DNA from 3 places in the Pseudomonas graminis genome. Region 2 is predicted to be linked to each of the others. Evidence: predicted binding sites of a transcription regulator. Region 2 holds the regulator's gene; each other region holds the start of a gene.
The links. The regulator FliA, encoded in region 2, starts transcription of late flagellar genes. The targets are predictions, from matches to a motif close to CTAAAGTTTNNNNNNNNNNNGCCGNTAA.
Positions count from the first base shown of each region.

Region 1: the regulator FliA is predicted to act here: its motif matches at 1,249-1,276, upstream of FX982_RS02070 (methyl-accepting chemotaxis protein).
Region 3: the regulator FliA is predicted to act here: its motif matches at 1,858-1,885, upstream of FX982_RS14670 (methyl-accepting chemotaxis protein).

Region 1 covers NZ_CP053746.1:444,024-447,303, reverse strand. Annotated here, with positions in the region: gene FX982_RS02075 (TonB-dependent siderophore receptor) at 1-1,105, opposite strand, end outside; gene FX982_RS02070 (methyl-accepting chemotaxis protein) at 1,323-3,119, shown strand; gene FX982_RS02065 (protease inhibitor I42 family protein) at 3,207-3,280, opposite strand, start outside.
Region 2 covers NZ_CP053746.1:5,367,688-5,370,967, reverse strand. Annotated here, with positions in the region: gene flhF (flagellar biosynthesis protein FlhF) at 1-173, shown strand, start outside; gene fleN (flagellar synthesis regulator FleN) at 292-1,125, shown strand; gene fliA (RNA polymerase sigma factor FliA) at 1,122-1,865, shown strand; gene FX982_RS23825 (chemotaxis response regulator CheY) at 2,105-2,479, shown strand; gene FX982_RS23820 (protein phosphatase CheZ) at 2,499-3,280, shown strand, end outside.
Region 3 covers NZ_CP053746.1:3,299,221-3,302,500, forward strand. Annotated here, with positions in the region: gene FX982_RS14660 (ABC transporter permease) at 1-1,000, shown strand, start outside; gene FX982_RS14665 (TraR/DksA family transcriptional regulator) at 1,347-1,751, shown strand; gene FX982_RS14670 (methyl-accepting chemotaxis protein) at 2,070-3,280, shown strand, end outside.

The sequences.
Region 1 (3,280 bases), 600 kb from region 2:
CCAACGTGAACGGCCCGCTCAGCGAGTAATCACCACTGAGTTCGAGGTTCTTGTCTTTGTACTTGGAGCCCAGCCCGGTGTAACCGGTGGGTGAGGTGCTGTCGCCGTACATGTAGAACATCTCGGTATCTTCGCGGTGCTCGGCGCCGGCGACGGTCAGCTTCGACTTCCACTCGTTCGCGAAGGTGTGCTCCCACTCGGCAAAGGCACGTTGCGTGTGAACGTCCCAATGCACCCACGGCTGGGAAATATTGGAATGGATGCTGCTGTAATGAATGGCGTTGCCATTGCCGTCGACCAGCGGCAGTGCGCCCCAGCTTGAGCCATTGGCGTTGGTTTTCTGGTCCTCGTAACCAAGGGTCAGCGTGTCGCTGTCGCTCAGGTCGAATGCCAGCAGACCGCTGAAGATGTTCTTCTCGCGGGCGTAACGATCAAGGTATGAGTTGCCGTTTTCGTTGGCGTAGATGACGCGCCCCCGGACGTTGCCCGAGTCGGTCAGGGGGCCGGAGACGTCGATGTCCACCCGGCGTGTGTCCCAGGAACCGGCGGTCACGTCGATCTTTGCCTGGGGATCGTAGGTCGGGCGTTTGCGGATGAAGTTGACCGTGGCCGAGGGGTTGCCGGCCCCGGACATCAAGCCGTTGGCGCCGTGTACGATATCGACCTGCTCGTAGGGTGCCAGGTCGATGTCGCCCACCAGCAAACCATTGGTCATCGGCATGGCCGTGCCGTCGTACTGGAAGTTGTTGATGTCGAAACCGCGCGCGGTGAAGTAGGTGCGGTCTGTTTCGACTTTCTGCACGTTGACGCCGGGGGTGCTGGTCAACACATCGCGGATGCTGTTGAGCTTGAAGTCATCCATTTGCTCGCGCTTGATGTTGGTCACGCCCTGGGGCGTTTCCTGGTTGGTCAGGTCCAGCCGAGTGGTGGTGCTGCTGGGTTTGCCTTGGTAGCCCTGCGGGTTGCCTGTGTCGCCATAAGTGACGGTTGACGTCACGTCGGTAGCGGGCAGGCTGAGCGCTGTCTCTTCCGCATTCGCTGTGTTGAGCACGCTCAGGGCAATTAACGAAAGGGCCTTTGGGCAAAAGGGGATCGAGTGACGCATGGCGGGCAACGCTCCGGCGAATGTTACAAATGGTGATGGTTCTCAATTATCAGGAAGTTACAATTGAGAATCAATGTCACTTATTCCTTGAGCTGGTGCTGGCTGTAACGCTGGCCATGATCGGGTGCCTTCACCCCGCAGCATTAAAGCTTTCACCCCGGCAGTCGAAACACCTTAATTCGCAACCCATTTCATTACTGGCACAGGGAACCGTGGCATGCATGCGTTCAAGGCGTTGTACGAGTCCGTCGAGAGGCAGTTTTTCAATTCTTTGACCAAGAAGTTGTCGAGCCTGTTTCTGATGGTGGTGGTGAGCGCCGTGGTGTACTGGGTGGCCGTGAGCATCCGCGCCGACGTGCTGTTGCAGTTGCGCAGCGCACAGTTGCCGGCGGGGACGCTAAGCATGATCGAGGGCAAGCTCGATGTGCTGAGCAACGCCATTCTCGGCAGCACGCTGTTCACCCTCTGTCTGGTCAGCTTCATGGTCTGGTATTTCCGGCACCTGATCGTTCGGCCGGTCACCCAGATGACCCAGGCGCTGGAAGGCATTGCCAATGGCGAGGGCGACCTGTCCAAAGACTTGCCGCTGTTGACCCACGATGAAATCCGCGTGCTGGCAAGCACCTGCAACCGGTTTCTTGCCAAGCAGCGGGAGATCATCAGCAGCGTTCAGGCGTTGACCGTGAACATTGCCGTGGAGTCTGCGCGGTCGTTGAAAAACATCAGCGACTCCAGCGACAGCGCGACCCATCAGGCACGCTTCGCCAAGGAAGTCATGGAGCAGAGCAACGACGCAGTGGGGCGGATTGCCGAGGTGTCCCGGCAGACCCAGGGCATTTCCGGGACCACCGCGCAAAACCTCAGCATGGCCCGCGACTCTTACACCGAACTGCTGGAAGTGACCGGCAACATCAGTGAGATTTCCAGCAGCCTTAATGAGTTCGGCACGCTGGTTTCGGCGCTGAACCAGCGTTCGTCGAGCATCAAATCCATCGTCGGATTGATTCAACAGATCTCTTCCCAGACCAACCTTTTGGCGCTCAACGCGGCGATCGAAGCGGCGCGTGCAGGGGAGAGCGGGCGTGGTTTCGCGGTGGTTGCCGATGAAGTCCGGACCCTGGCCCAGAACGTCAGCCGCGCCACTGAGGACATTTCCCAGAACATCGACGCCATGTTGCTGGAAGTCAGTTCGACCCACGAGCAAACCACGCAGATCAGCCACAGCGCCCGGGAGACCCAGAAAGTGGTCGAGCGTGCGTCAGGGCATTTCGAAAGCATGATTGGCGACTTCGAATCCACCCACACGAAGCTTGAGGACATCGCCTCGCACATCCAGCAGTTTGCCGACAGCAACACCGGCATCAACGACCGCGTGACGCAGATTCATGCGGACAGCCAGTCGATTGACCAGCGCATGCAGCATTCCGCAACCGCCACCCGCGATCTGTCGGGCGTGGCGGAAAAGGTCCAGGCGCTGCTGGGACGGTTTGTCCTCGGGCACGGCGCGCTGGACGCTGGCATTACCCGCGCCAGTCACTGCCGCGACCGGCTCCAGGTGCGTCTGGCCGCGCTGCAACGTGAGGGCGTCAACCTGTTCGATCAGAACTACAAACTGATTCCCGGTACCGACCCCAAGCAATACACGACCAGCTACACCGAACGCTTCGCGCAGATCTGTCAGGAAGAGTGCGACGCGCTCACTAAAGGCACGAGGGGCGGAAAGGTCACCTTCATCGTCGACAGCAAGGGTTACTGCCCGGTGAATAACAGCTGGGTGTCGAAAAAACCGACGGGCGACCGTGCTATTGACCTGCCGGTGTGCCGGAACAAGCGCATGTTCGCCGACCCCATCGGCCTGCGCGCAGCCGCTAACCAACAGCGCTTCCTGCTGCAAACCTACCTGCGCGACACCGGTGAGATCATGACCGAGATCGACGTGCCGTTCTTCTTCGAAGGCCGTCATTGGGGCAACTTGCGCATGGGCTTCGATGCTGCGCAGTTACTGGCCGAATGACAGAGGCTCACGCCAGTGCTCAGCGACTGAATAGCCCTTCGCCGGCACGGACGTTCCTGCGGGGGCGGCCGTGTCGTCAGCAGGCGATCAGTTCACCGTAATGACGCAATCGAAAGTGCGTTCCGGCGCCACTTCCGGCGCCCAGGGCTGCTGGTAGACCA
Region 2 (3,280 bases):
CTGTGGCCTATCTGACCGATGGCCCACGGATACCGGATGATCTGCATTTGCCGCGTCGGCACCAGTTGGTGAGCCGGGCTGTCAGTGTGCAGATGCAGGAGGAGCCAAGCGAGGAAGCGATGGCGGATATGTTTGCGGATCTTTATCACAGCACCGGCAAGCGCGCGGGCTAGGTGAAGAAAATGACAGTGGAATTTTCCTGCATCGATGGTCTGCCAGGCATTGTTCAGACACTGAACGTGCAGCCCGACATGTGGCTTAGGTCTAAGCAAGACAAGGTAAACAATTAACATGGGCAGCATGCATCCCGTACAGGTTATCGCGGTGACCGGTGGCAAAGGTGGCGTAGGCAAGACCAACGTTTCAGTGAATCTTTCACTGGCGCTGGCCGAGCTGGGACGTCGCGTCATGTTGCTGGACGCCGATCTGGGTCTGGCCAACGTCGACGTATTGTTGGGGCTGACCCCCAAACGCACCCTGGCTGACGTCATCGAAGGGCGGTGCGAGCTGCGCGATGTCCTGCTGCAGGGCCCGGGCGGCGTCCGCATCGTGCCGGCGGCGTCGGGCACCCAGAGCATGGTCCACCTGACCCCGGCGCAACATGCCGGGCTGATTCAGGCGTTCAGTGACATCGGCGACAACCTCGACGTGCTGGTCATCGATACCGCCGCCGGCATCGGCGAGTCGGTGGTGAGCTTCGTGCGCGCAGCCCAGGAAGTGCTGCTGGTGGTGTGCGACGAGCCCACGTCGATCACGGACGCCTACGCCCTGATCAAACTGCTCAACCGCGATTACGGCATGAACCGCTTCCGCGTCCTGGCCAACATGGCCCAGAGCCCGCAGGAAGGGCGCAACCTCTTCGCCAAGCTGACCAAGGTCACCGACCGCTTTCTCGACGTTGCCCTGCAGTATGTAGGCGCCGTGCCGTACGACGAATGCGTACGCAAGGCCGTGCAGAAACAGCGCGCCGTGTACGAAGCGTTTCCGCGTTCCAAATGTGCGCTGGCGTTCAAGGCCATCGCACAGAAAGTCGACACCTGGCCGCTGCCGGCGAACCCGCGCGGTCACCTGGAATTTTTCGTAGAACGCCTCGTGCATCAAACCAGCGCAGGGCCCGTCTCATGACAGCAAGTGGCTATCGCATGTACAGCAAATCGTCCAAAGACTCCCAGTATGAGCTGATCGAGCGTTATGCCCCGCTGGTCAAACGAATCGCCTACCACTTGCTGGCGCGTCTGCCGGCCAGCGTGCAGGTCGAGGATTTGATCCAGGCGGGCATGATTGGCTTGCTCGAGGTTTCGACCAAATACGACTCCACCAAAGGGGCCAGCTTCGAGACGTACGCGGGTATTCGTATCCGTGGCGCGATGCTCGACGAAGTGCGCAAGGGGGACTGGGCGCCGCGCTCGGTCCACCGCAATACGCGCATGGTCAGTGACGCGATTCGTGCAATCGAAGCAAAAACCGGCCGTGACGCTAAAGATCACGAGGTTGCTGCCGAACTTGAAATGAGTCTCGACGATTATTACGGGATTCTGAACGATACCCTGGGCAGCCGCCTGTTCAGTTTCGACGACCTGTTGCAGGACGGCGAACACGAAGGGCTGCACGAGGACGGCGCGAGCCAGTCCCTGGAACCGTCGCGGGATCTGGAAGACGAGCGCTTCCAGGCTGCGCTGGCCGAGGCCATTGCCAACTTGCCGGAACGTGAACGCCTGGTGTTGTCGCTGTACTACGACGAAGAGCTGAACCTCAAGGAAATCGGTGAGGTTCTGGGGGTCAGCGAGTCGCGGGTCAGCCAGCTGCACAGTCAATGCGCGGCGCGGTTGCGCGGTCGCCTTGGCGAGTGGCGCGCACGTTCCTGAATCAGGCGCGGGCCGCGAGGCCTGCGTGTTGCTTGTAAGACCGGCTGTGCAGGACGTGAGCGGAAGCAAAAGAGACACGGCAGGAGTCGGTCGAACCGGGTCGTGGATGATCCGGTTTCGCTGCGCTCGTCCCGGTCGATTCCACCCCTTTTCATGTTCGGCGCAGCCGGTATTGATTGAATGCGCGTTCAGGTGCTGAACGCGTTAAAGACTGCTTGGAGGTCGAATTGGACAAGAACATGAAAATCCTCATCGTTGATGACTTCTCAACGATGCGGCGGATCATAAAAAACCTGTTGCGTGACCTTGGGTTCACCAACACGGCCGAAGCAGATGACGGACTCACCGCATTGCCGATGCTGCAAAGCGGCGCCTTTGACTTCCTCGTCACTGACTGGAACATGCCGGGCATGTCCGGCATCGACCTGTTGCGGCAGGTGCGTGCCGACGAGCGTCTGCGCAGCCTGCCGGTGCTGATGGTCACTGCCGAAGCCAAGCGCGAGCAGATCATCGAAGCTGCTCAGGCCGGTGTGAACGGCTACGTGGTGAAGCCGTTCACCGCGCAAGTGCTCAAAGAGAAAATCGAAAAGATATTCGAGCGCGTCAATAGCTGATGTCCGCTGCGAGGGCGCTATGGATTCCAAAGATTCGACAATGGGTGACTTTGAGTCAACCCTGAAGAAACACGCACAAGAGCTGGTCGCGAGCCTTGAAAAAGGCAAGTTCGGCGACGCCGTGCAACTGATCCATGAGCTTAACCAGACCCGCGACCGTGGCCTGTATCAGGAAGTCGGCAAATTGACGCGCGAGCTGCACAGCGCGATCGTCAACTTCCAGATCGACCCGAACATGCCGCAGGCCGAGGAGGTCTCCCAGATCACCGACGCCACCGAGCGGCTGTCGTACGTGGTCAGGCTGACCGAAAACGCGGCCAACCGGACGATGGACCTGGTGGAGCTGAGCACGCCGTTGATGAGCGGGCTCAGTGCTGACGCCAAGTCGTTGAGCGAAGATTGGGGACGCTTCATGCGCCGCGAGATCAGCGCCGAAGAGTTTCGTGATCTGGCCCGCCGCGTCGATGTGTTCCTGACCCGCAGCGAGAAGGAGACCGCCGAGGTTTCCGCGCATCTGAACGACATTCTGCTGGCCCAGGATTATCAGGACCTCACCGGTCAGGTGATCAAGCGCGTGACCACGCTGGTCACCGAAGTCGAGCGCAACCTGCTCAAGCTGGTGCTCATGGCGAGCCAGGTGGACCGCTTCGCGGGCATCGAGCACGACCAGGAAGTGTTCCGTCAGCAAAAAGAACAAGAAAAACTTCACTCCAAGGGTGAAGGTCCGCAGATTCATGCCGATAAACGTGAAGACGTTGTATCCGGACAGGATGATGTTGACGATCTGCTATCCAGCCTCGG
Region 3 (3,280 bases), 2.1 Mb from region 2:
ACCTGCGCTGGCGCCCCGCAAGCACAAGCGCCGGCTGCCCACCGAACTGAGCATTTTCCTGGTGCTGATCGGCATTGGCCTGATTTTCGAGCTGTTCGGCTGGATCGTCCGCGATCAGAGCTTTCTGATGAATTCCCAGCGGCTGGTGCTGATGATTTTGCAGGTGTCGATCATCGGCCTGCTGGCGATCGGCGTGACCCAAGTCATCATCACCACCGGCATCGACTTGTCGTCAGGCTCGGTGCTGGCGCTGTCAGCGATGATTGCTGCCAGCCTGGCGCAGTCGTCGGACTACACCCGCGCGGTGTTTCCGTCGCTGACCGATCTGCCAGTGTGGGCGCCGGTGATCGCGGGGCTCGGGGTGGGGCTGCTTGCTGGTGCGATCAACGGCAGCATCATCGCCATCACCGGCATCCCGCCATTCATTGCCACACTGGGGATGATGGTCTCGGCGCGGGGCCTGGCCCGCTACTACACGGGTGGTCAGCCGGTGAGCATGCTGAATGATTCCTACACGGCGATCGGCCAGGGCGCCATGCCTGTCATCATCTTTCTGGTGGTGGCGGTGATTTTTCACATCGCCCTGCGTTACACCAAGTACGGCAAATACACCTACGCCATCGGCGGCAACATGCAGGCGGCGCGCACCTCGGGGATCAACGTCAAGCGTCACCTGATCATTGTCTACAGCATCGCCGGTCTGTTGGCAGGGCTGGCCGGGGTAGTGGCGTCGGCGCGGGCAGCCACCGGGCAGGCCGGCATGGGCGTTTCCTACGAACTGGACGCCATTGCCGCTGCGGTCATCGGCGGCACGAGTCTGGCCGGGGGCGTCGGGCGGATCACCGGCACGGTCATCGGCGCCTTGATTCTCGGTGTCATGGCCAGCGGCTTCACCTTCGTCGGCGTCGATGCCTACGTCCAGGACATCATCAAGGGCCTGATCATCGTCGTCGCCGTGGTCATCGATCAGTACCGCAACAAGCGCAAGCTCAAGCGCTAAGCTATAGACGTGCTGCTTAAAGGGCCTGATATCAGGCCCTTTTCGTTTTTCATCGGTTTGAACCGATCACGCAATGGCCGGTCAGACACCATCTGCCGCTTTTCGAGCGCACCCCGACCGGGCGAGCATGTGTTGAAATCCCGGCGCGACCCAATGCCGTCGGGTATTCAAGCCCTTGTTGGACGAATCCTGATCAATTATGTTGCCGAGTACCGAACCCGGCCTTAGACTGCCGCCCCTCGTAAATTGAGTGCCAAGTGGCGCTTCGAGACTACGGCGCTCTTTATGCCAGGTTGAGGCGCACCTTTGAGATCGCCTTAATGCACGTTTTTTTATAGAGAAATCAATGACCAAGGAAAAGTTGCTGGCGATGCCGGCCGATGACTACATGAACGCCGAGCAGCACGCGTTCTTCGTCGACCTGTTGCAAGCCATGAAAGTCGAAATCCACGAGCGCATCGAGCAGAGCCGTATCGCGATCGAAAGCCTGGACACCCCGGCTGACCCAGCCGACGCCGCTTCCGTGGAAGAAGAGCGTCACTGGCTGGTGAACGTGATTGACCGTGACCAGCGCATGCTGCCTCAACTGGAAATGGCCTTGAGCCGCATCGCTGACGACAGCTTCGGCTGGTGCGAAGACAGCGGCGAGCCGATTGGCCTCAAGCGCCTGCTGATCAGCCCGACCACCAAGTACTGCATCGAAGCTCAGGAACGCCACGAGCAAATCGACCGCCACCAGCGTCAGGCGTGATCCCTCGGGTTCGACCGCCTGCAACGGGTGGTCGAGCCGTTCCATTGCGCACCGTCTACTGCGCCCATTCAAGTTCCCCGTCACCGCACATTCCGACCGACCACCACCAATGACTCATGGCGCATGGCCGCTATTTGGGCGTCTAATGCTTTCACAATAATGAAAGCAGGGCAGGTCCCGGACATGGATGCGAAAGGTCGTCACGCAGCAACACCCTCCCACCCCGCGCACGCGTCTGCTGACGGGCAGGTTCGTACCGGTTCGCGCTGGCTGACGCCCGCCCTGCAAAGCCTTGGTCTGTGCCTGCTGTTTGCGGCGATGGCCTGGTTCGATGTATCTGTCTATGTGAGTCTGCCCGTTGCGCTGTTGGTCTTGTGGTTACCAGCGCTGTTCGCCAAACGAACGCCAGAGACCGTGGCAGGTACGAGCGAAGACGGCATGACACGTCTGACCCAGGATCTGTCCCGAAGCACCAGTCACAACGCGTTGTCTGCTGCGGCCGTAGCGTTTTCCGTCAGGCAACTGGCGGGCAAGCTGCAGTCCCAGGTCAATGCGGCCGAGCAAATCGTCAGCAGCGCTGATGTGATGATCACCACCGAGCGCGCCACGTCGACCCTGAGCCAGCAAGCGCTCAGCGCCGCCAGTCAGGCGCGGGAGAGCAGCGGTGCCGGGCTCAGCGTCCTCAATGAATCCATTGGTCTGATGCACCAACTGAGTGAACGGGCCGACAGCAGCCGTGAACTGATCGAAGCACTCAGCCAGCGCAGCGAAGACATTCAGCGTGTCACGGCGGTGATCCAGTCCATCGCCAGCCAGACCAATCTGCTCGCCCTGAACGCTGCCATCGAAGCCGCGCGCGCCGGTGAACACGGCCGTGGCTTTGCCGTGGTGGCCGATGAAGTGCGCGGGCTGGCCGGGCGCACCGCGACGGCGACCAATGAGGTAGGGGAGATGGTGGTTGATATTCAGCAGCGCACCCGTCAGGTGGTCGAGCAGATTCGCCAGTTGTCGGGCGACTTGAGTGGCGGCGTGGCCCAGGTTGAATCCACCGGGAAGCAGTTGGCGAACATCGCCGAGCTGGCCGTTGGCGTCGAGCAACAGGTCGGTGAAATCGCACGGGGCGCCCAGACCAATCAGGAACAATTGAGCAGCCTGTTCGTGGCCGTCGAGCAAATGCGCAGCGACCTTGCCGTCAGCGATGACCAGACCCGGCGCCTGGCGCAGTCGGCGTTGCAAATGGAAGAACAGGCGGAAACCATCAGCGAACGCCTGGCCCAGGTCGGCCTCGATGACTACCACCAGCGCATTTATGACCTTGCCCGGGAAGGCGCCGGCCAGATTGCCGCGAAGTTCGAGCAAGACATCGATCAGGGCCGGGTCAGCCTGACCGACCTGTTCGACCGCACCTATCAGCCCATCGCCAACACTTCGCCGGCCAAGTATCAGACGCGCTTCGACCGCTACACCGATCAGACGCTGCCGGCCATTCAAGAGCCGCTGCTGACCCGTCATGAAGGGCTGGTTTTTGC